4 regions of the Paenibacillus sp. JJ1683 genome follow, and region 3 is predicted to be linked to each of the others. Evidence: a T-box and tRNA genes for the amino acid it is inferred to sense, from the RefSeq annotation. Region 3 holds a T-box; the other regions hold tRNA genes.

Region 1 (4,275 bases), 2.6 Mb from region 3:
ACGAGAGGACCGGGATGGACGTACCGCTGGTGTACCAGTTGTTCCGCCAGGAGCACCGCTGGGTAGCTATGTACGGAAGGGATAAGCGCTGAAAGCATCTAAGCGTGAAGCCCCCCTCAAGATGAGATTTCCCAGTATGTAAGACCCCTTGAAGACGACGAGGTAGATAGGTTGGGGGTGGAAGTGCAGTAATGCATGGAGCTGACCAATACTAATCGGTCGAGGGCTTATCCTAAAGATAAGGCGCAATGAGTTTCGGATCCAGTTTTCAAGGTGTAACCTTGAAGGTATGTAGAAGTACATACGACAAGCGTATAGCTATTCATTCACACGATCCGTGATGAACCGAATAACCTTACGGAAGAATTTACGGTGTAAATTCATGTTTGGTGGCGATAGCGGAGGGGTTCCACACGTACCCATCCCGAACACGACCGTTAAGCCCTCCAGCGCCGATGGTACTTGGACCGCAGGGTCCTGGGAGAGTAGGACGCCGCCAAGCAAAATCCTTTAAAGGATGATAAAATTTAATGAATTAGGGCCTTTAGCTCAGCTGGTTAGAGCGCACCCCTGATAAGGGTGAGGTCGGTGGTTCGAGTCCACTAAGGCCCACCATTTCTAGATTGACTAAAAGTTTGGGGCTATAGCTCAGCTGGGAGAGCGCCTGCCTTGCACGCAGGAGGTCAGGGGTTCGATCCCCCTTGGCTCCACCAATATTCCCTGATAGCTCAGTTGGTAGAGCACTCGACTGTTAATCGAGTTGTCACAGGTTCGAGTCCTGTTCGGGGAGCCATATTTCAATACTTCTGAATTTTATATATAAGGTGGCGGCGTAGCTCAGCTGGCTAGAGCGTACGGTTCATACCCGTGAGGTCGGGGGTTCGATCCCCTCTGCCGCTACTCGGAGAGATACCCAAGTGGCTATAAGGGGACCCTCTGCTAAGGGGTTAGACTGCGTAAGTGGTGCGAGGGTTCGAATCCCTCTCTCTCCGCCACAAAATTATTAAATCAGAATTCATTTTGCAAGGCCCGTTGGTCAAGGGGTTAAGACACCTCCCTTTCACGGAGGTAACAGGGGTTCGAATCCCCTACGGGTCATAATTATGGAGGCTTAGCTCAGCTGGGAGAGCATCTGCCTTACAAGCAGAGGGTCGGGGGTTCGATCCCCTCAGCCTCCACCATTAATAATATTGTGAAATATCTTTGATGTCGCGGGGTGGAGCAGTTCGGTAGCTCGTCGGGCTCATAACCCGAAGGTCGTAGGTTCAAATCCTGCCCCCGCAATTAATTTCCTATTGGAAATGTCTCTGGAACTGTGGTGTAGAGGCCTAACATGCCTGCCTGTCACGCAGGAGATCGCGGGTTCGAATCCCGTCAGTTCCGCCATTTTAACTACATATAGTGTGAACTATATGATATAGTTGTAAAATAAAACATGGCTCGGTAGCTCAGTCGGTAGAGCAGAGGACTGAAAATCCTCGTGTCGGCGGTTCGATTCCGTCCCGAGCCACCTTTCAAGTGGGAATTGGCAATGTGCCGGTGTAGCTCAATTGGTAGAGCAACTGACTTGTAATCAGTAGGTTGGGGGTTCAAGTCCTCTCGCCGGCACCATTTTGGAGGATTAGCGAAGTGGCCAAACGCATCAGACTGTAAATCTGCTCCCTTACGGGTTCGGTGGTTCGAATCCATCATCCTCCACCAGTCTTTTTATAATCATATGGCGGTCGTGGCGAAGTGGTTAACGCACCGGACTGTGACTCCGGCATTCGTGGGTTCAAGCCCCATCGGCCGCCCTTTGATTCTTAATTTAATGGGGATTAGCCAAGCGGTAAGGCAACGGACTTTGACTCCGTCATGCATAGGTTCAAATCCTATATCCCCAGCCATTAAGAGCCATTAGCTCAGTTGGTAGAGCACCTGACTTTTAATCAGGGTGTCGAAGGTTCGAGTCCTTCATGGCTCACCATTTATAAGTTATTTTGCGGTCGTGGCGGAATTGGCAGACGCGCACGGTTCAGGTCCGTGTGGGCTAACCCCCCGTGGAGGTTCGAGTCCTCTCGACCGCACCATATTTTGCGGACGTGGCTCAGCGGTAGAGCATCGCCTTGCCAAGGCGAGGGTCGCGGGTTCGATTCCCGTCGTCCGCTCCATTATCCATACGGCGCCATAGCCAAGTGGTAAGGCAAAGCTCTGCAAAAGCTTCATCCCCAGTTCAAATCTGGGTGGCGCCTTGACTGCTCATTATGGAACTAAATATGCGCCCTTAGCTCAGCTGGATAGAGCGTTTGACTACGAATCAAAAGGCCGGGAGTTCGAATCTCTCAGGGCGCGCCATTTATTAAAAAATGTATAATGTCGGGATGTAGCTCAGCTTGGTAGAGCACCTGGTTTGGGACCAGGGGGTCGCATGTTCAAATCGTGTCATCCCGATACTGATTTGCGGGTGTAGTTCAATGGTAGAACTCCAGCCTTCCAAGCTGGTAGCGTGGGTTCGATTCCCATCACCCGCTTTTTGCTATAGCGGATTCTTGTTGCCTCAGTGGTGACACCTTATAAATAAAGAGAGCCTGTCTGGGGACAGAGCTCTCTCTTTTTTTTGTATGTTTATCTTCCATAGATTCTATAAAAGTGTTGACTATCGATAATCCTTGCTATCGGTGTATTCCTTCTGCTCCTGCAGTGAGTATACACCGATAACTGATCTAGTACACAGGTTTTACACTGGTATGGTCAGCTGTATGGAGGTTCCCTGATTTGGAGCAGAGGTCATGCTCAAGAAGCCGCCTACTCCTCTAGCTCGTTCTTCCATGCTGAACAATCCAACTCCTTCTCCTCGGGACTTTCCAGAAAAGCCAATACCTTCATCCCGAATAGTCACTTGTATCGTTTTATCTTGATCCTCTACATCCACGTATGCTTCTGCTACATCTGCGTATTTAGCCACATTCGTCAGTGCTTCCTGTACAATTCTATAGATTGCTATTTCTTTTCGGATATCAAGGCGTTTACGTAAAGTACATTGAAAATGCACTTCGATTCCGTAATGCGAACAGAAATTTTCAATATAAGTTCTTAGGGCCGGTACGACACCCAAATCATCCAGAACTGAGGGACGAAGTTCCCACGCTAGGCCACGAACATCTTTAATGATATCGGTTACCTGTGCACGCAAATTTTCCAAAGTAGCGTTGGGTTGTTCAGCTAGTTGGCTATCTAGTTGAATAATAAGTGAAAACAGGCTTTGACCAATCCCATCATGAAGCTCTCTTGAAAAGCGTTTACGCTCTTCCTCCTGTATTTGCATGACTTGCGTCATCATGGTCTGAAGCTCTGCCTCTACTTTTTTTAATTTAGTTACTTCATTACGGATCGCTAAGTACTGATAGGGTTTACCTTCCTCGTCCATAAATGGAACAATCGTAGTATTCACCCAGTAGTAGCTGTTATCTTTAGCACGATTTCGTATTTCTCCCTGCCATACCTCACCAGAACGGATCGTAGTCCACAGGTTCTTCATGAAGGCTCGAGTATGATAGCCCGAATTAATGAGACGATGATCCTGCCCGATCAATTCTTCACGACTATATTGCGAAATCTCACAGAACTTATCGTTTACGTACTGAATAATTCCTCGATGATCGGTCAAAGCAACAATGGAGGATGTATCTAAGGCAAATTTAAGATTGGATAGCTGGTGGAGAGAACTACGCAGTACATGGAGAAAAGGAGAATTTGGTATATGAATTTCCAAATCATTCAGCAGTTCATCGGTTGACTCCCCAAATGCGGGCTGCAGCAAAGGGTTAGAAGGTTCATTCATAATGGAGCAACCCCTTTTTCAGTGCAAATTTGACCAACTCAGGTCGTGTTTTCAAGTTAAGCTTCTCCATAAGGTTGCTTTTGTGGGACTCTACGGTTTTGACGCTAATCACCAAGTGTTCGGCAATTTCTTTGTTGGCATATCCTTTGGCTACCCATGATAGGATCTCCTTTTCCCGCTCAGACAGGGATTCATACGGTCCAGCTATGCCCTCTTGTTTGATTTTATCCAGATATTCACTCATCAGGCGTTTGGTTGCATTGGGATACAGATAGGCACTGCCTTCGGCCACAGACTGGATGGCAGCGAGTAATTCCTCATGAGGTGCACTTTTTAAAATATATCCAGATGCTCCGGCTTGAATGGCTCGGAACAGATATTCCTCATCATCATGCATCGTTAAAATAAGCACTTCTGTATCCGGCAACTGTTTTTTTAATTCGGTGGTTGCCGTG
Region 2 (4,275 bases), 1.2 Mb from region 3:
CTCCCCGAAATAGCTTTAGGGCTAGCCTCGGAAAGAAGAATCGTGGAGGTAGAGCACTGATTGGGTGCGGGGCCCGCAAGGGTTACCAAGCTCAGTCAAACTCCGAATGCCATAGATTTAGTTCCGGGAGTCAGACAGTGAGTGCTAAGATCCATTGTCGAAAGGGAAACAGCCCAGACCATCAGCTAAGGTCCCCAAGTGTGTGTTAAGTGGGAAAGGATGTGGAGTTGCACAGACAACCAGGATGTTGGCTTAGAAGCAGCCACCATTGAAAGAGTGCGTAATAGCTCACTGGTCGAGTGACTCTGCGCCGAAAATGTAACGGGGCTAAACACACCACCGAAGCTATGGCTTGATGCTTGCATCAGGGGTAGGGGAGCGTTGAATGCGGGTTGAAGGTGTACCGGAAGGAGCGCTGGACTGCATTCAAGTGAGAATGCCGGTATGAGTAACGAAAAGATCTGTGAGAATCAGATCCGCCGAAAGCCTAAGGGTTCCTGAGGAAGGTTCGTCCGCTCAGGGTAAGTCGGGACCTAAGGCGAGGCCGATAGGCGTAGTCGAAGGACAACAGGTGGAAATTCCTGTACCACCGTAATCCGTTATGAGCGATGGGGTGACGCAGTAGGGTAGTGACGCGGACTGATGGATGTCCGTCTAAGCAGTGAGGCTGATGTGTAGGCAAATCCGCACATCGTAAGGCTGGGCTGTGATGGGGAGCGAAAATTATAGTAGCGAAGGTCATGATCTCAGACTGCCAAGAAAAGCCTCTAGCCAGGAGAAGGTGCCCGTACCGCAAACCGACACAGGTAGGCGAGAAGAGAATTCTAAGGCGCGCGGAAGAACTCTCGTTAAGGAACTCGGCAAAATGACCCCGTAACTTCGGGAGAAGGGGTGCCTCGGTAGGGTGAATAGCCCGAGGGGGCCGCAGTGAAAAGGCCCAAGCGACTGTTTAGCAAAAACACAGGTCTGTGCGAAGCCGCAAGGCGAAGTATACGGGCTGACGCCTGCCCGGTGCTGGAAGGTTAAGGGGAGTGGTAAGCCTTCGGGCGAAGCTATGAACCGAAGCCCCAGTAAACGGCGGCCGTAACTATAACGGTCCTAAGGTAGCGAAATTCCTTGTCAGGTAAATTCTGACCCGCACGAATGGCGTAACGACTTGGGCGCTGTCTCAACGAGAGATCCGGTGAAATTTTAATACCTGTGAAGATGCAGGTTACCCGCGACAAGACGGAAAGACCCCATGGAGCTTTACTGCAGCTTGATATTGAATTTGGGTACGATCTGTACAGGATAGGTGGGAGCCGTAGAACTTTGAGCGCCAGCTTGAAGGGAGGCATCCTTGGGATACCACCCTGATCGTATCTAGGTTCTAACTTGGTACCGTGATCCGGTGCGAGGACAGTGTCAGGTGGGCAGTTTGACTGGGGCGGTCGCCTCCTAAAGAGTAACGGAGGCGCCCCAAGGTTCCCTCAGAATGGTTGGAAATCATTCGAAGAGTGCAAAGGCAGAAGGGAGCTTGACTGCGAGACCTACAAGTCGAGCAGGGACGAAAGTCGGGCTTAGTGATCCGGTGGTACCGCATGGAAGGGCCATCGCTCAACGGATAAAAGCTACCCTGGGGATAACAGGCTTATCTCCCCCAAGAGTCCACATCGACGGGGAGGTTTGGCACCTCGATGTCGGCTCATCGCATCCTGGGGCTGAAGTAGGTCCCAAGGGTTGGGCTGTTCGCCCATTAAAGCGGTACGCGAGCTGGGTTCAGAACGTCGTGAGACAGTTCGGTCCCTATCTGTCGTGGGCGTAGGAAATTTGAGAGGAGCTGTCCTTAGTACGAGAGGACCGGGATGGACGTACCGCTGGTGTACCAGTTGTTCCGCCAGGAGCACCGCTGGGTAGCTATGTACGGAAGGGATAAGCGCTGAAAGCATCTAAGCGTGAAGCCCCCCTCAAGATGAGATTTCCCAATTAGTAAGACCCCTTGAAGACGACGAGGTAGATAGGTTGGGGGTGGAAGTGCAGTAATGCATGGAGCTGACCAATACTAATCGGTCGAGGGCTTATCCTAAAGATAAGACGCAATGAGTTTCGGATCCAGTTTTCAGGGTGTAACCTTGAAACAAATGTTAATATTCCCTGATAGCTCAGTTGGTAGAGCACTCGACTGTTAATCGAGTTGTCACAGGTTCGAGTCCTGTTCGGGGAGCCATATGGAGAGGTGTCCGAGTTGGCCGAAGGAGCACGATTGGAAATCGTGTAGGCGCCAAAAGCGTCTCGAGGGTTCGAATCCCTCTCTCTCCGCCAGAATTATTTTATAGTATGGCCCGTTGGTCAAGGGGTTAAGACACCTCCCTTTCACGGAGGTAACAGGGGTTCGAATCCCCTACGGGTCATAAAAAAATAATCACAAAAGTTGCAATAAAAAGTTTGTTGTGGTATAATATGAAAAGTGTTCCGTTGAGGAGGCTTAGCTCAGCTGGGAGAGCATCTGCCTTACAAGCAGAGGGTCGGGGGTTCGATCCCCTCAGCCTCCACCATTTAAAAAGTAAATACTTATTACTGTCGCGGGGTGGAGCAGTTCGGTAGCTCGTCGGGCTCATAACCCGAAGGTCGCAGGTTCAAATCCTGCCCCCGCAACCAATTTAAATATATTATGGAACTGTGGTGTAGAGGCCTAACATGCCTGCCTGTCACGCAGGAGATCGCGGGTTCGAATCCCGTCAGTTCCGCCATTAGTAATACATTGCTTGGTAAAGAGTCTTATTGTGAGGCTCGGTAGCTCAGTCGGTAGAGCAGAGGACTGAAAATCCTCGTGTCGGCGGTTCGATTCCGTCCCGAGCCACTTTTAATTGAATAGTTTTTGTGCCGGTGTAGCTCAATTGGTAGAGCAACTGACTTGTAATCAGTAGGTTGGGGGTTCAAGTCCTCTCGCCGGCACCATTTTGGAGGATTAGCGAAGTGGCCAAACGCATCAGACTGTAAATCTGCTCCCTTACGGGTTCGGTGGTTCGAATCCATCATCCTCCACCAGTTTTATAGGGGCATAGTTTAAAGGTAGAACAACGGTCTCCAAAACCGTTGGTGTGGGTTCAATTCCTGCTGCCCCTGCCAATTACTTATTTTCCTGTGGCGGTCGTGGCGAAGTGGTTAACGCACCGGACTGTGACTCCGGCATTCGTGGGTTCAAGCCCCATCGGCCGCCCTTTCTTATTGGGGATTAGCCAAGCGGTAAGGCAACGGACTTTGACTCCGTCATGCATAGGTTCAAATCCTATATCCCCAGCCATCTTATGCGGACGTGGCTCAGCGGTAGAGCATCGCCTTGCCAAGGCGAGGGTCGCGGGTTCGATTCCCGTCGTCCGCTTAGTTATATTCTGGCGCCATAGCCAAGTGGTAAGGCAAAGCTCTGCAAAAGCTTTATTCCCCAGTTCAAATCTGGGTGGCGCCTCCATAATTAAATATGCCGGCGTGGCGGAATGGCAGACGCGCTCGACTCAAAATCGAGTGGGAAACCGTGGAGGTTCGAGTCCTCTCGCCGGTATTAACTAAAAAAGTTCATTAGAGACATTCTCTAATGAACTTTTTTTATTTGAGCTTTAGTACCCCACTCATTGCTTGAGCTGAAGACACCTTTGATTACCGGATGGAGTAGCCGCTTTTACTCTTGCAGCATATCTTCGTTTTCAACCGCGAGTGCTTGTCCTTCCATATGATAATTCTTTCTGGCTTCCTGAAGCAAGATTTCGGCTCTTTTCTTGGTTCCTTTTATCTTAAGCCCCGTAGGGATCCATTTTGGTTATCGTTTACCATTCTCATCTTTACAGTTAGGCGGATGTCCCGTTGCGCTTTCTCCTCTTCCAACAACTCCAGAGGGTGAACCCGATCCTTTTTCAAATACCAGTTGAGCTTCGGAATGGATTTGCTACAAAAGTGGTAGCTAATCCGCCGATGGATTGCTTTAGCGCCCAGAAGGTGCATTTGATTTTGAACTGGGCGGATAAAGTTCGATGATCTAGGTCATCTCCAGTGTCAGATCGGTGCTGGCTAGAATGGAGCATCGCCTGTTCGGATTCACCAGCAAAAACCACAGTTTTTGGTATACTCTTTGGCCTCATAACATATCCAGACACAGGTAACTGACTGATTATTCATTGCTATACATGCTCACGATAGCGTACTCAAACGCGGCGATACGGCTTTAAAACAGCTCGGCCAAGCACCACCTTTGTCCTTTTTACGATAGCGACCCCGGTCTTTGGCAGGTGTACCATGACGTTC
Region 3 (4,275 bases):
ACTTTTTTCAAAAGCGCGAGTAAAAGCTTCTTGCGAGTTGTACTGATACTCAATAGCTATGTCCAATACCTTTTGGTTGGATTGCTTTAGCCGTTTTGCCGCCTCGGACAATCTTCTCCTTCTTATATATTGTTGAACTGTAAAACCCGAAATGGCCTGAAAAACCCGCTGGAAATGAAAAGCTGAAAAGTATGCCTGTGAAGCAATCTCGGCAATTTTTAAATCTTCCCGGAGATTCAATTCAATAAACTCAATCGCACACTGAATTCGTTTAAAGTAGTCCATATAATCCTTCCCCACACTTGTTATTTATCTAGACTTCACCCACATTGGGCAACCCACGTATTCATTATGTAAAACTCTGTATCTATTTGTTTGATTATTTGTGCTAAGTTTACCACGGCTTTTCGCTTGGTAGAAATAAAAAAAGCAGCACTGAGATACGAGATCAATCTCAACGCTGCTTTTAAATGTATTTTAATTATCCAAGCTTGATCTTAGCAAATTTCCGTTTACCTACCTGTACAATGTCGCCTTCCTGCGGCTTGTATGCTTCGTTCACATCGGTCCACTTCTCTTCATTAATTTTGACCGACCCCTGCTGAATACTACGCTTGGCCTCACCGTTAGATGCTGCAAAGCCTAGATGAGTCAGCAACTGGATCACACGAACGCCACCTTCTTCTAACTGATCTGCTGTTAAGGTGAATTCTTCAATGTCATCAGGAAGCGCGCGTTGTTGGAATACAGTCACAAAATGCTGCTTGGCCGCTTCTGCCGCCTCTTCACCGTGGTACATGCGCACTAATGTTCCGGCCAGTTTCATTTTGGCATCACGTGGATGCACCGAACCCTCCTTAACACCTTTCGCCAGCTCTGCCAGCTCCTCATTGGTAATATCCGTTGCAAGCTCAAAATATTTCAGCATCAACTCATCAGGAACGGACATCGATTTACCATAAATTTCATTTGGCTCCTCATCCACACCAATGTAGTTACCCAAACTTTTACTCATCTTTTGAACGCCATCAAGCCCCTCAAGCAGTGGCAATGTAATGGTTGCCTGCGGTTCTACTCCGTATTCCTTTTGCAGGGTTCTGCCCATCAGCAGATTAAACTTTTGGTCTGTTCCTCCCAATTCTATATCGCTTTGGAGAGCCACAGAGTCCATGCCCTGCATCAGCGGGTAAAAGAACTCATGGATGCTGATCGGCAAGCCGTTTTGGTACCTTTTTGTAAAATCATCCCGCTCCAACATACGGGCAACCGTTACTTTGGCAGACAGAGTTACCACATCCGCAAAAGACATCGGTCCTAACCATTCGGAATTGTAGTATACCTTTGTCTTTTCAGGATCGAGAATCTTAAAAATTTGTTCCTTGTATGTTTGTGCATTACGTTGTACATCTTCCTCAGTCAGTTGCTTGCGGGTCTCCGATTTACCTGTCGGATCACCAATTCTGCCTGTAAAATCTCCGATAATCAGTTGCACTTGATGCCCTAATTCCTGGAACTGGCGCAGTTTGTGCATAACAACCGTATGTCCGATATGAATATCGGGTGCAGACGGATCTAGACCCAGCTTAATTTTAAGTGGCTCGCCGCTAACAACCGATTTAATAACCTTACGCTTCAGCTCATCCTCAGGTACAATTTCCGCTACTCCACGACGGATCACTTCTAGTTGTCGTTCTACCTCTGCCTGTTGCTCAGGCTTCAATTCTTCCCACTTCATCCTGAATCCCTCCTATTTTCCATCCAATAATTACTATTTAAACAAACCAAAAAGCCCCTTTCATCCCAAGGGACGAGAAGGAGCTACTCGCGTTACCACCCTAATTAAAGAAACGTATGCAAAAAACCAACGTTTCTTTCACTTCATTCCTATAACGGGTTTACACCCGGTACCGGATTACTATGGAGAGCTTCGCAAACCTGCAAAAGCTTCCATTCATCCAGACAGCTCCAGACGGTAATTCAAAGGAGGGACGCTACCGATTCACACCACCCATCGGCTCTCTGCACAACGTGATTCCGCCTTCTACTGAAGTCTTTCTCTGCTTTTCACGATATTTACTTTGACCTATTTATAACACACTGTTTTTATGTAGTCAACGACACCAAAAGACAGGCTTTTTAGCATATGGGTTCATTTTGTAATTTTATGCTATAATAATGGCTGTTATAAAGGAGGAAGACTTAATGGTTGAAGAAAAAAACAATGTATCAGAGCCTAAGCCTTCCCGCTTACGGAGAACCATGCGAAGGCTCGGCCGTGTCATAAAGTGGGTCGTCATCATCGGTTTTATGGGGGCACTATTCGCAGGGGGAACCGCCGCTGGCTATGTTGCTTCTATTGTAAAAAACGAGCCCGTGCGTTCCAGATCTACGATTCTACAGGAAGTAGATAAAAATGCAATTACAGGCTTCGCTTATTTTAATGATGGCTCTCCCATCGGGCAGCTTCGGACCGAGGAAGATCGAAGACCTGTTACGTTTAAGGAGATTCCTCAGCTCGTCATTGACGCAGTTATTGCCATTGAAGATAATCATTTTTACGAGCATAAAGGTGTCGATTTGTCGGGAACGCTGCGTGCTGTGAAGCAAAAGGCACTACATGAATCCGTACAAACTGGAGGGAGTACGCTTACCCAGCAGCTTGCACGTCGTGTCTTTTTAAATCTTGATCGTACGGATGACCGCAAGGTCAAAGAAATTTTGCTATCTCTGCGCCTTGAGCGCTTCCTGAGCAAGCAGCAAATAATTACAGCCTATCTCAATAAGGTACCTTTCGGTAACGGATCAAGCGGTTACAACGTCTTTGGTATTAAAGCAGCGGCCAAAGGTATTTTTAATGAGAATGATTTGGGCAAGCTTAATGTAGCCCAAGCTGCCTATCTGGCAGGTCTGCCGCAACTCCCTTCTTCTTATTCTGCTTACAACGGTAAAGGTGAGTTTAATGAAGCCGGATTTAAAAGAGCGATTAACCGCCAGCACCTGGTGCTCAGCCGAATGCTGGAGGAGAACAAAATCAATAAAGCACAATATGATGAAGCGATGGCTTTTGATATCAAAAAATCTCTAGCACCACGCACTGTTAAGGCTTATAACACCTATCCATATCTTATGATGGAAACAGAGCGGCAAGCTGCTCAGGCACTCATGTCTGTCACCAATCCGAGTCAAGCAGCTAATGCCAGTGCAGATACCAAAATCAAGGATGATAACGACATGCTCAAAGAAGCTGAACAGCAGCTTCGCACAGGCGGCTATATGGTATATACCACCATTGATAAGAGCGTGTACAAATCCATGCGTCAAATTGCAGAAAATAAGGACAACTTCTCTGCTACAAGTAAAACCAAGGGTGACGAGCAAGCGGCGGCCATTCTGATTCAGCATAAAACCGGCGCCATTCTCGGTATGATGGAAGGTCGGGACTTCCAAAAAGAGCAAATGAACTATGCTACCCAGATGGTACGCCAGCCGGGTTCAGCCATGAAACCGATTGCTGCTTATCTGCCTGCTTTGGACAGCGGTCTTGTACAACCTGGCACGATTGTGGATGATGCTCCTATTATTTTGAAAGATGGCAGTAATGGATATCACATCCCGAAAAATGCCAACAACCGCTACCAAGGATTAGTCACAGCGCGTTATGCACTGAATCAATCGCTAAATACGATAGCACTCAAGCTGTTTAACGAAAAGGTAGGGATTAATAAGGCTTGGGCTTTTGCTAAAAAACTGGGTATTACCACCTTGGAACCAAGTGATAACAACGCCCAAACTGGTGTACTCGGCGGCTTGGCCCACGGGGTAACCGTTGAGGAACTAACCAATGCATATGGAGCCATCCCAAATGGCGGTGTGTTTAATGATGCCTACATGATCGAAAAGATCGTGGATTCGCAAGGCAATATTGTATACAAGCATCAGCCTAATCCTGTACAGGCCTTCACACCACAAACCGCCTACCTGATGACAGATATGTTACGTACAGCCGTATCGGAAGGCACAGGCAGACTGGTGAAGCGTAACTTTAATCAATCCGGCAAGATTCCGATCGCTGGCAAGACAGGTACTACGCAATCCTACACCGATGTGTGGTTCGAGGGTTTTACGCCTGACGTCACGCTGGGAGTGTGGGTTGGTTACAAGCAACCTGTCAATAAGCTTGAAACGAAAGCACAAAAAGAGCGGGCTCGTCGTCTATGGGCTCTAATCATGAATGAAGTAACGGCTAAAGATTCTCAGTTATTCCAAACGGACAGT
Region 4 (4,275 bases), 2.7 Mb from region 3:
ACAGTGAGTGCTAAGATCCATTGTCGAAAGGGAAACAGCCCAGACCATCAGCTAAGGTCCCCAAGTGTGTGTTAAGTGGGAAAGGATGTGGAGTTGCACAGACAACCAGGATGTTGGCTTAGAAGCAGCCACCATTGAAAGAGTGCGTAATAGCTCACTGGTCGAGTGACTCTGCGCCGAAAATGTAACGGGGCTAAACACACCACCGAAGCTATGGCTTGATGCTTGCATCAGGGGTAGGGGAGCGTTGAATGCGGGTTGAAGGTGTACCGGAAGGAGCGCTGGACTGCATTCAAGTGAGAATGCCGGTATGAGTAACGAAAAGATCTGTGAGAATCAGATCCGCCGAAAGCCTAAGGGTTCCTGAGGAAGGTTCGTCCGCTCAGGGTAAGTCGGGACCTAAGGCGAGGCCGATAGGCGTAGTCGAAGGACAACAGGTCGAAATTCCTGTACCACCGTAATCCGCCATGAGCGATGGGGTGACGCAGTAGGGTAGTGACGCGGACTGATGGATGTCCGTCTAAGCAGTGAGGCTGATGTGTAGGCAAATCCGCACATCGTAAGGCTGGGCTGTGATGGGGAGCGAAAATTATAGTAGCGAAGGTCATGATCTCAGACTGCCAAGAAAAGCCTCTAGCCAGGAGAAGGTGCCCGTACCGCAAACCGACACAGGTAGGCGAGAAGAGAATTCTAAGGCGCGCGGAAGAACTCTCGTTAAGGAACTCGGCAAAATGACCCCGTAACTTCGGGAGAAGGGGTGCCTCGGTAGGGTGAATAGCCCGAGGGGGCCGCAGTGAAAAGGCCCAAGCGACTGTTTAGCAAAAACACAGGTCTGTGCGAAGCCGCAAGGCGAAGTATACGGGCTGACGCCTGCCCGGTGCTGGAAGGTTAAGGGGAGTGGTAAGCCTTCGGGCGAAGCTATGAACCGAAGCCCCAGTAAACGGCGGCCGTAACTATAACGGTCCTAAGGTAGCGAAATTCCTTGTCAGGTAAATTCTGACCCGCACGAATGGCGTAACGACTTGGGCGCTGTCTCAACGAGAGATCCGGTGAAATTTTAATACCTGTGAAGATGCAGGTTACCCGCGACAAGACGGAAAGACCCCATGGAGCTTTACTGCAGCTTGATATTGAATTTGGGTACGATCTGTACAGGATAGGTGGGAGCCGTTGAACCTTGAGCGCCAGCTTGAGGGGAGGCATCCTTGGGATACCACCCTGATCGTATCTAGGTTCTAACTTGGTACCGTGATCCGGTACGAGGACAGTGTCAGGTGGGCAGTTTGACTGGGGCGGTCGCCTCCTAAAGAGTAACGGAGGCGCCCCAAGGTTCCCTCAGAATGGTTGGAAATCATTCGAAGAGTGCAAAGGCAGAAGGGAGCTTGACTGCGAGACCTACAAGTCGAGCAGGGACGAAAGTCGGGCTTAGTGATCCGGTGGTACCGCATGGAAGGGCCATCGCTCAACGGATAAAAGCTACCCTGGGGATAACAGGCTTATCTCCCCCAAGAGTCCACATCGACGGGGAGGTTTGGCACCTCGATGTCGGCTCATCGCATCCTGGGGCTGAAGTAGGTCCCAAGGGTTGGGCTGTTCGCCCATTAAAGCGGTACGCGAGCTGGGTTCAGAACGTCGTGAGACAGTTCGGTCCCTATCTGTCGTGGGCGTAGGAAATTTGAGAGGAGCTGTCCTTAGTACGAGAGGACCGGGATGGACGTACCGCTGGTGTACCAGTTGTTCCGCCAGGAGCACCGCTGGGTAGCTATGTACGGAAGGGATAAGCGCTGAAAGCATCTAAGCGTGAAGCCCCCCTCAAGATGAGATTTCCCAGTATGTAAGACCCCTTGAAGACGACGAGGTAGATAGGTTGGGGGTGGAAGTGCAGTAATGCATGGAGCTGACCAATACTAATCGGTCGAGGGCTTATCCTAAGATAAGACGCAATGAGTTTCGGATCCAGTTTTCAGGGTGTAACCTTGAAGGTATGTAGAAGTACATACGACAAGCGTATGGCTATTCATTCACACAATCCGTGATGAACCGAATAACCTTACGGAAGAATTTGCGAGGCAAATTCATGTTTGGTGGCGATAGCGGAGGGGTTCCACACGTACCCATCCCGAACACGACCGTTAAGCCCTCCAGCGCCGATGGTACTTGGACCGCAGGGTCCTGGGAGAGTAGGACGCCGCCAAGCATAAGCCCCTTCTCTGGGGATTTTTTTTCGCCTGTAAGACTGACCTCTATATAGTCAGAATTAAGTGTTATGTCTAAGATGGGGCTATAGCTCAGCTGGGAGAGCGCCTGCCTTGCACGCAGGAGGTCAGGGGTTCGATCCCCCTTGGCTCCACCAATATTCCCTGATAGCTCAGTTGGTAGAGCACTCGACTGTTAATCGAGTTGTCACAGGTTCGAGTCCTGTTCGGGGAGCCATATGGAGAGGTGTCCGAGTTGGCCGAAGGAGCACGATTGGAAATCGTGTAGGCGCCAAAAGCGTCTCGAGGGTTCGAATCCCTCTCTCTCCGCCAGCTCTTATAATAGATATGTGGCCCGTTGGTCAAGGGGTTAAGACACCTCCCTTTCACGGAGGTAACAGGGGTTCGAATCCCCTACGGGTCATAGTAGTATGGAGGCTTAGCTCAGCTGGGAGAGCATCTGCCTTACAAGCAGAGGGTCGGGGGTTCGATCCCCTCAGCCTCCACCATTAATAGTATTAAGAAATACCTTTGATGTCGCGGGGTGGAGCAGTTCGGTAGCTCGTCGGGCTCATAACCCGAAGGTCGTAGGTTCAAATCCTGCCCCCGCAATTAATTTCCTGTTGGAAATGCCTCTGGAACTGTGGTGTAGAGGCCTAACATGCCTGCCTGTCACGCAGGAGATCGCGGGTTCGAATCCCGTCAGTTCCGCCATTTAATTTAATATGCCGGTGTAGCTCAACTGGTAGAGCAACTGACTTGTAATCAGTAGGTTGGGGGTTCAAGTCCTCTCGCCGGCACCATTTTGGAGGATTAGCGAAGTGGCCAAACGCATCAGACTGTAAATCTGCTCCCTTACGGGTTCGGTGGTTCGAATCCATCATCCTCCACCAGTTTTATTGCCATGGTGGTCGTGACGAATGGGTTAACGTACTGAATTGTGGCTATGGCATTTGTGGGTGCAAGTCCCATCAATCGCCCTGTTGAATACATAATGGGGATTAGCCAAGCGGTAAGGCAACGGACTTTGACTCCGTCATGCATAGGTTCAAATCCTATATCCCCAGCCATTAAGAGCCATTAGCTCAGTTGGTAGAGCACCTGACTTTTAATCAGGGTGTCGAAGGTTCGAGTCCTTCATGGCTCACCATTATCATTGTATGCGCGTGTGGCGGAATTGGCAGACGCACTAGACTTAGGATCTAGCGTCTTTGACGTGGGGGTTCAAGTCCCTCCACGCGCATACCTGTTTTTGCGGACGTGGCTCAGCGGTAGAGCATCGCCTTGCCAAGGCGAGGGTCGCGGGTTCGATTCCCGTCGTCCGCTCCATATTTGCGCCCTTAGCTCAGCTGGATAGAGCGTTTGACTACGAATCAAAAGGCCGGGAGTTCGAATCTCTCAGGGCGCGCCATTAATTTCATAAGCCGGTGTGGCGGAATTGGCAGACGCGCGCGACTCAAAATCGTGAGGGAAACCGTGGAGGTTCGAGTCCTCTCACCGGCATCTATTTCGGGATGTAGCTCAGCTTGGTAGAGCACCTGGTTTGGGACCAGGGGGTCGCATGTTCAAATCGTGTCATCCCGACCACTTTTTTTGCGGGTGTAGTTCAATGGTAGAACTCCAGCCTTCCAAGCTGGTAGCGTGGGTTCGATTCCCATCACCCGCTTTATATAGATGAAAGAAGAGATGGCTTATGCCATCTCTTCTTTTTGTATTTATTAAGCTATCGTTTCCCGTTAGATTACGACCGCTTATAATAGCTCTTCTTATTAATCCAGTTAATGCACGGGGCGGACCTTGGTTAATATTTATTTTTTGCTCTAAAAGGTTTGTAGAAGGCACGAATGTCCTGAGCTAAAAGCTCAGGCTCTTCCATGGCAGTAAAATGCCCTCCGCGAGCGATTGAAGTCCAGCGAGTTACATTTAGGTTGCGCACGCCCATTCTTTAGGCGTTAACAATATATCTGCTAGGAATAGTGCAATTCCGGTTGGCACTTTTATGTAGCTCAATGGCGGCAAAGAATGTGAATTTTCATAATACATACGTGTAGTAGGTGGCTTCATGGTCTTATGCGAAAAA

Evidence for each region. The T-box of region 3 lies ahead of tyrS (tyrosine--tRNA ligase). A T-box ahead of a tRNA ligase gene usually reads a tRNA of that ligase, here a tRNA-Tyr.
Region 1: it has a tRNA-Tyr gene. The T-box ahead of tyrS (tyrosine--tRNA ligase) is inferred to sense a tRNA for this amino acid. The anticodon was not compared.
Region 2: it has a tRNA-Tyr gene. The T-box ahead of tyrS (tyrosine--tRNA ligase) is inferred to sense a tRNA for this amino acid. The anticodon was not compared.
Region 4: it has a tRNA-Tyr gene. The T-box ahead of tyrS (tyrosine--tRNA ligase) is inferred to sense a tRNA for this amino acid. The anticodon was not compared.

The regions. Positions count from the first base shown of each region.
Region 1 is NZ_CM129820.1:444,058-448,332, forward strand. Features, by position in the region: rRNA gene ACUC6J_RS01865 (23S ribosomal RNA) at 1-235, shown strand, start outside; rRNA gene rrf (5S ribosomal RNA) at 386-502, shown strand; tRNA gene ACUC6J_RS01875 (tRNA-Ile) at 539-615, shown strand; tRNA gene ACUC6J_RS01880 (tRNA-Ala) at 638-713, shown strand; tRNA gene ACUC6J_RS01885 (tRNA-Asn) at 718-793, shown strand; tRNA gene ACUC6J_RS01890 (tRNA-Met) at 827-900, shown strand; tRNA gene ACUC6J_RS01895 (tRNA-Ser) at 904-995, shown strand; tRNA gene ACUC6J_RS01900 (tRNA-Glu) at 1,027-1,098, shown strand; tRNA gene ACUC6J_RS01905 (tRNA-Val) at 1,106-1,181, shown strand; tRNA gene ACUC6J_RS01910 (tRNA-Met) at 1,211-1,284, shown strand; tRNA gene ACUC6J_RS01915 (tRNA-Asp) at 1,310-1,386, shown strand; tRNA gene ACUC6J_RS01920 (tRNA-Phe) at 1,438-1,510, shown strand; tRNA gene ACUC6J_RS01925 (tRNA-Thr) at 1,536-1,611, shown strand; tRNA gene ACUC6J_RS01930 (tRNA-Tyr) at 1,616-1,701, shown strand; tRNA gene ACUC6J_RS01935 (tRNA-His) at 1,721-1,793, shown strand; tRNA gene ACUC6J_RS01940 (tRNA-Gln) at 1,812-1,886, shown strand; tRNA gene ACUC6J_RS01945 (tRNA-Lys) at 1,891-1,966, shown strand; tRNA gene ACUC6J_RS01950 (tRNA-Leu) at 1,982-2,069, shown strand; tRNA gene ACUC6J_RS01955 (tRNA-Gly) at 2,076-2,150, shown strand; tRNA gene ACUC6J_RS01960 (tRNA-Cys) at 2,161-2,231, shown strand; tRNA gene ACUC6J_RS01965 (tRNA-Arg) at 2,258-2,334, shown strand; tRNA gene ACUC6J_RS01970 (tRNA-Pro) at 2,357-2,430, shown strand; tRNA gene ACUC6J_RS01975 (tRNA-Gly) at 2,440-2,510, shown strand; gene ACUC6J_RS01980 (PAS domain-containing sensor histidine kinase) at 2,717-3,820, opposite strand; gene ACUC6J_RS01985 (response regulator) at 3,813-4,275, opposite strand, start outside.
Region 2 is NZ_CM129820.1:4,730,049-4,734,323, reverse strand. Features, by position in the region: rRNA gene ACUC6J_RS20450 (23S ribosomal RNA) at 1-2,065, shown strand, start outside; tRNA gene ACUC6J_RS20445 (tRNA-Asn) at 2,131-2,206, shown strand; tRNA gene ACUC6J_RS20440 (tRNA-Ser) at 2,210-2,301, shown strand; tRNA gene ACUC6J_RS20435 (tRNA-Glu) at 2,319-2,390, shown strand; tRNA gene ACUC6J_RS20430 (tRNA-Val) at 2,459-2,534, shown strand; tRNA gene ACUC6J_RS20425 (tRNA-Met) at 2,561-2,637, shown strand; tRNA gene ACUC6J_RS20420 (tRNA-Asp) at 2,653-2,729, shown strand; tRNA gene ACUC6J_RS20415 (tRNA-Phe) at 2,767-2,839, shown strand; tRNA gene ACUC6J_RS20410 (tRNA-Thr) at 2,862-2,937, shown strand; tRNA gene ACUC6J_RS20405 (tRNA-Tyr) at 2,942-3,027, shown strand; tRNA gene ACUC6J_RS20400 (tRNA-Trp) at 3,035-3,108, shown strand; tRNA gene ACUC6J_RS20395 (tRNA-His) at 3,127-3,199, shown strand; tRNA gene ACUC6J_RS20390 (tRNA-Gln) at 3,209-3,283, shown strand; tRNA gene ACUC6J_RS20385 (tRNA-Gly) at 3,290-3,361, shown strand; tRNA gene ACUC6J_RS20380 (tRNA-Cys) at 3,374-3,448, shown strand; tRNA gene ACUC6J_RS20375 (tRNA-Leu) at 3,460-3,538, shown strand; gene ACUC6J_RS20370 (hypothetical protein) at 4,162-4,275, opposite strand, start outside.
Region 3 is NZ_CM129820.1:3,564,452-3,568,726, forward strand. Features, by position in the region: gene ACUC6J_RS15345 (AraC family transcriptional regulator) at 1-285, opposite strand, end outside; gene tyrS (tyrosine--tRNA ligase) at 482-1,735, opposite strand; T-box leader at 1,801-2,067, opposite strand; gene ACUC6J_RS15355 (transglycosylase domain-containing protein) at 2,203-4,275, shown strand, end outside.
Region 4 is NZ_CM129820.1:550,742-555,016, forward strand. Features, by position in the region: rRNA gene ACUC6J_RS02400 (23S ribosomal RNA) at 1-1,931, shown strand, start outside; rRNA gene rrf (5S ribosomal RNA) at 2,081-2,197, shown strand; tRNA gene ACUC6J_RS02410 (tRNA-Ala) at 2,278-2,353, shown strand; tRNA gene ACUC6J_RS02415 (tRNA-Asn) at 2,358-2,433, shown strand; tRNA gene ACUC6J_RS02420 (tRNA-Ser) at 2,437-2,528, shown strand; tRNA gene ACUC6J_RS02425 (tRNA-Glu) at 2,548-2,619, shown strand; tRNA gene ACUC6J_RS02430 (tRNA-Val) at 2,629-2,704, shown strand; tRNA gene ACUC6J_RS02435 (tRNA-Met) at 2,734-2,807, shown strand; tRNA gene ACUC6J_RS02440 (tRNA-Asp) at 2,833-2,909, shown strand; tRNA gene ACUC6J_RS02445 (tRNA-Thr) at 2,923-2,998, shown strand; tRNA gene ACUC6J_RS02450 (tRNA-Tyr) at 3,003-3,088, shown strand; tRNA gene ACUC6J_RS02455 (tRNA-Gln) at 3,191-3,265, shown strand; tRNA gene ACUC6J_RS02460 (tRNA-Lys) at 3,270-3,345, shown strand; tRNA gene ACUC6J_RS02465 (tRNA-Leu) at 3,358-3,438, shown strand; tRNA gene ACUC6J_RS02470 (tRNA-Gly) at 3,450-3,524, shown strand; tRNA gene ACUC6J_RS02475 (tRNA-Arg) at 3,530-3,606, shown strand; tRNA gene ACUC6J_RS02480 (tRNA-Leu) at 3,619-3,698, shown strand; tRNA gene ACUC6J_RS02485 (tRNA-Pro) at 3,706-3,782, shown strand; tRNA gene ACUC6J_RS02490 (tRNA-Gly) at 3,791-3,861, shown strand.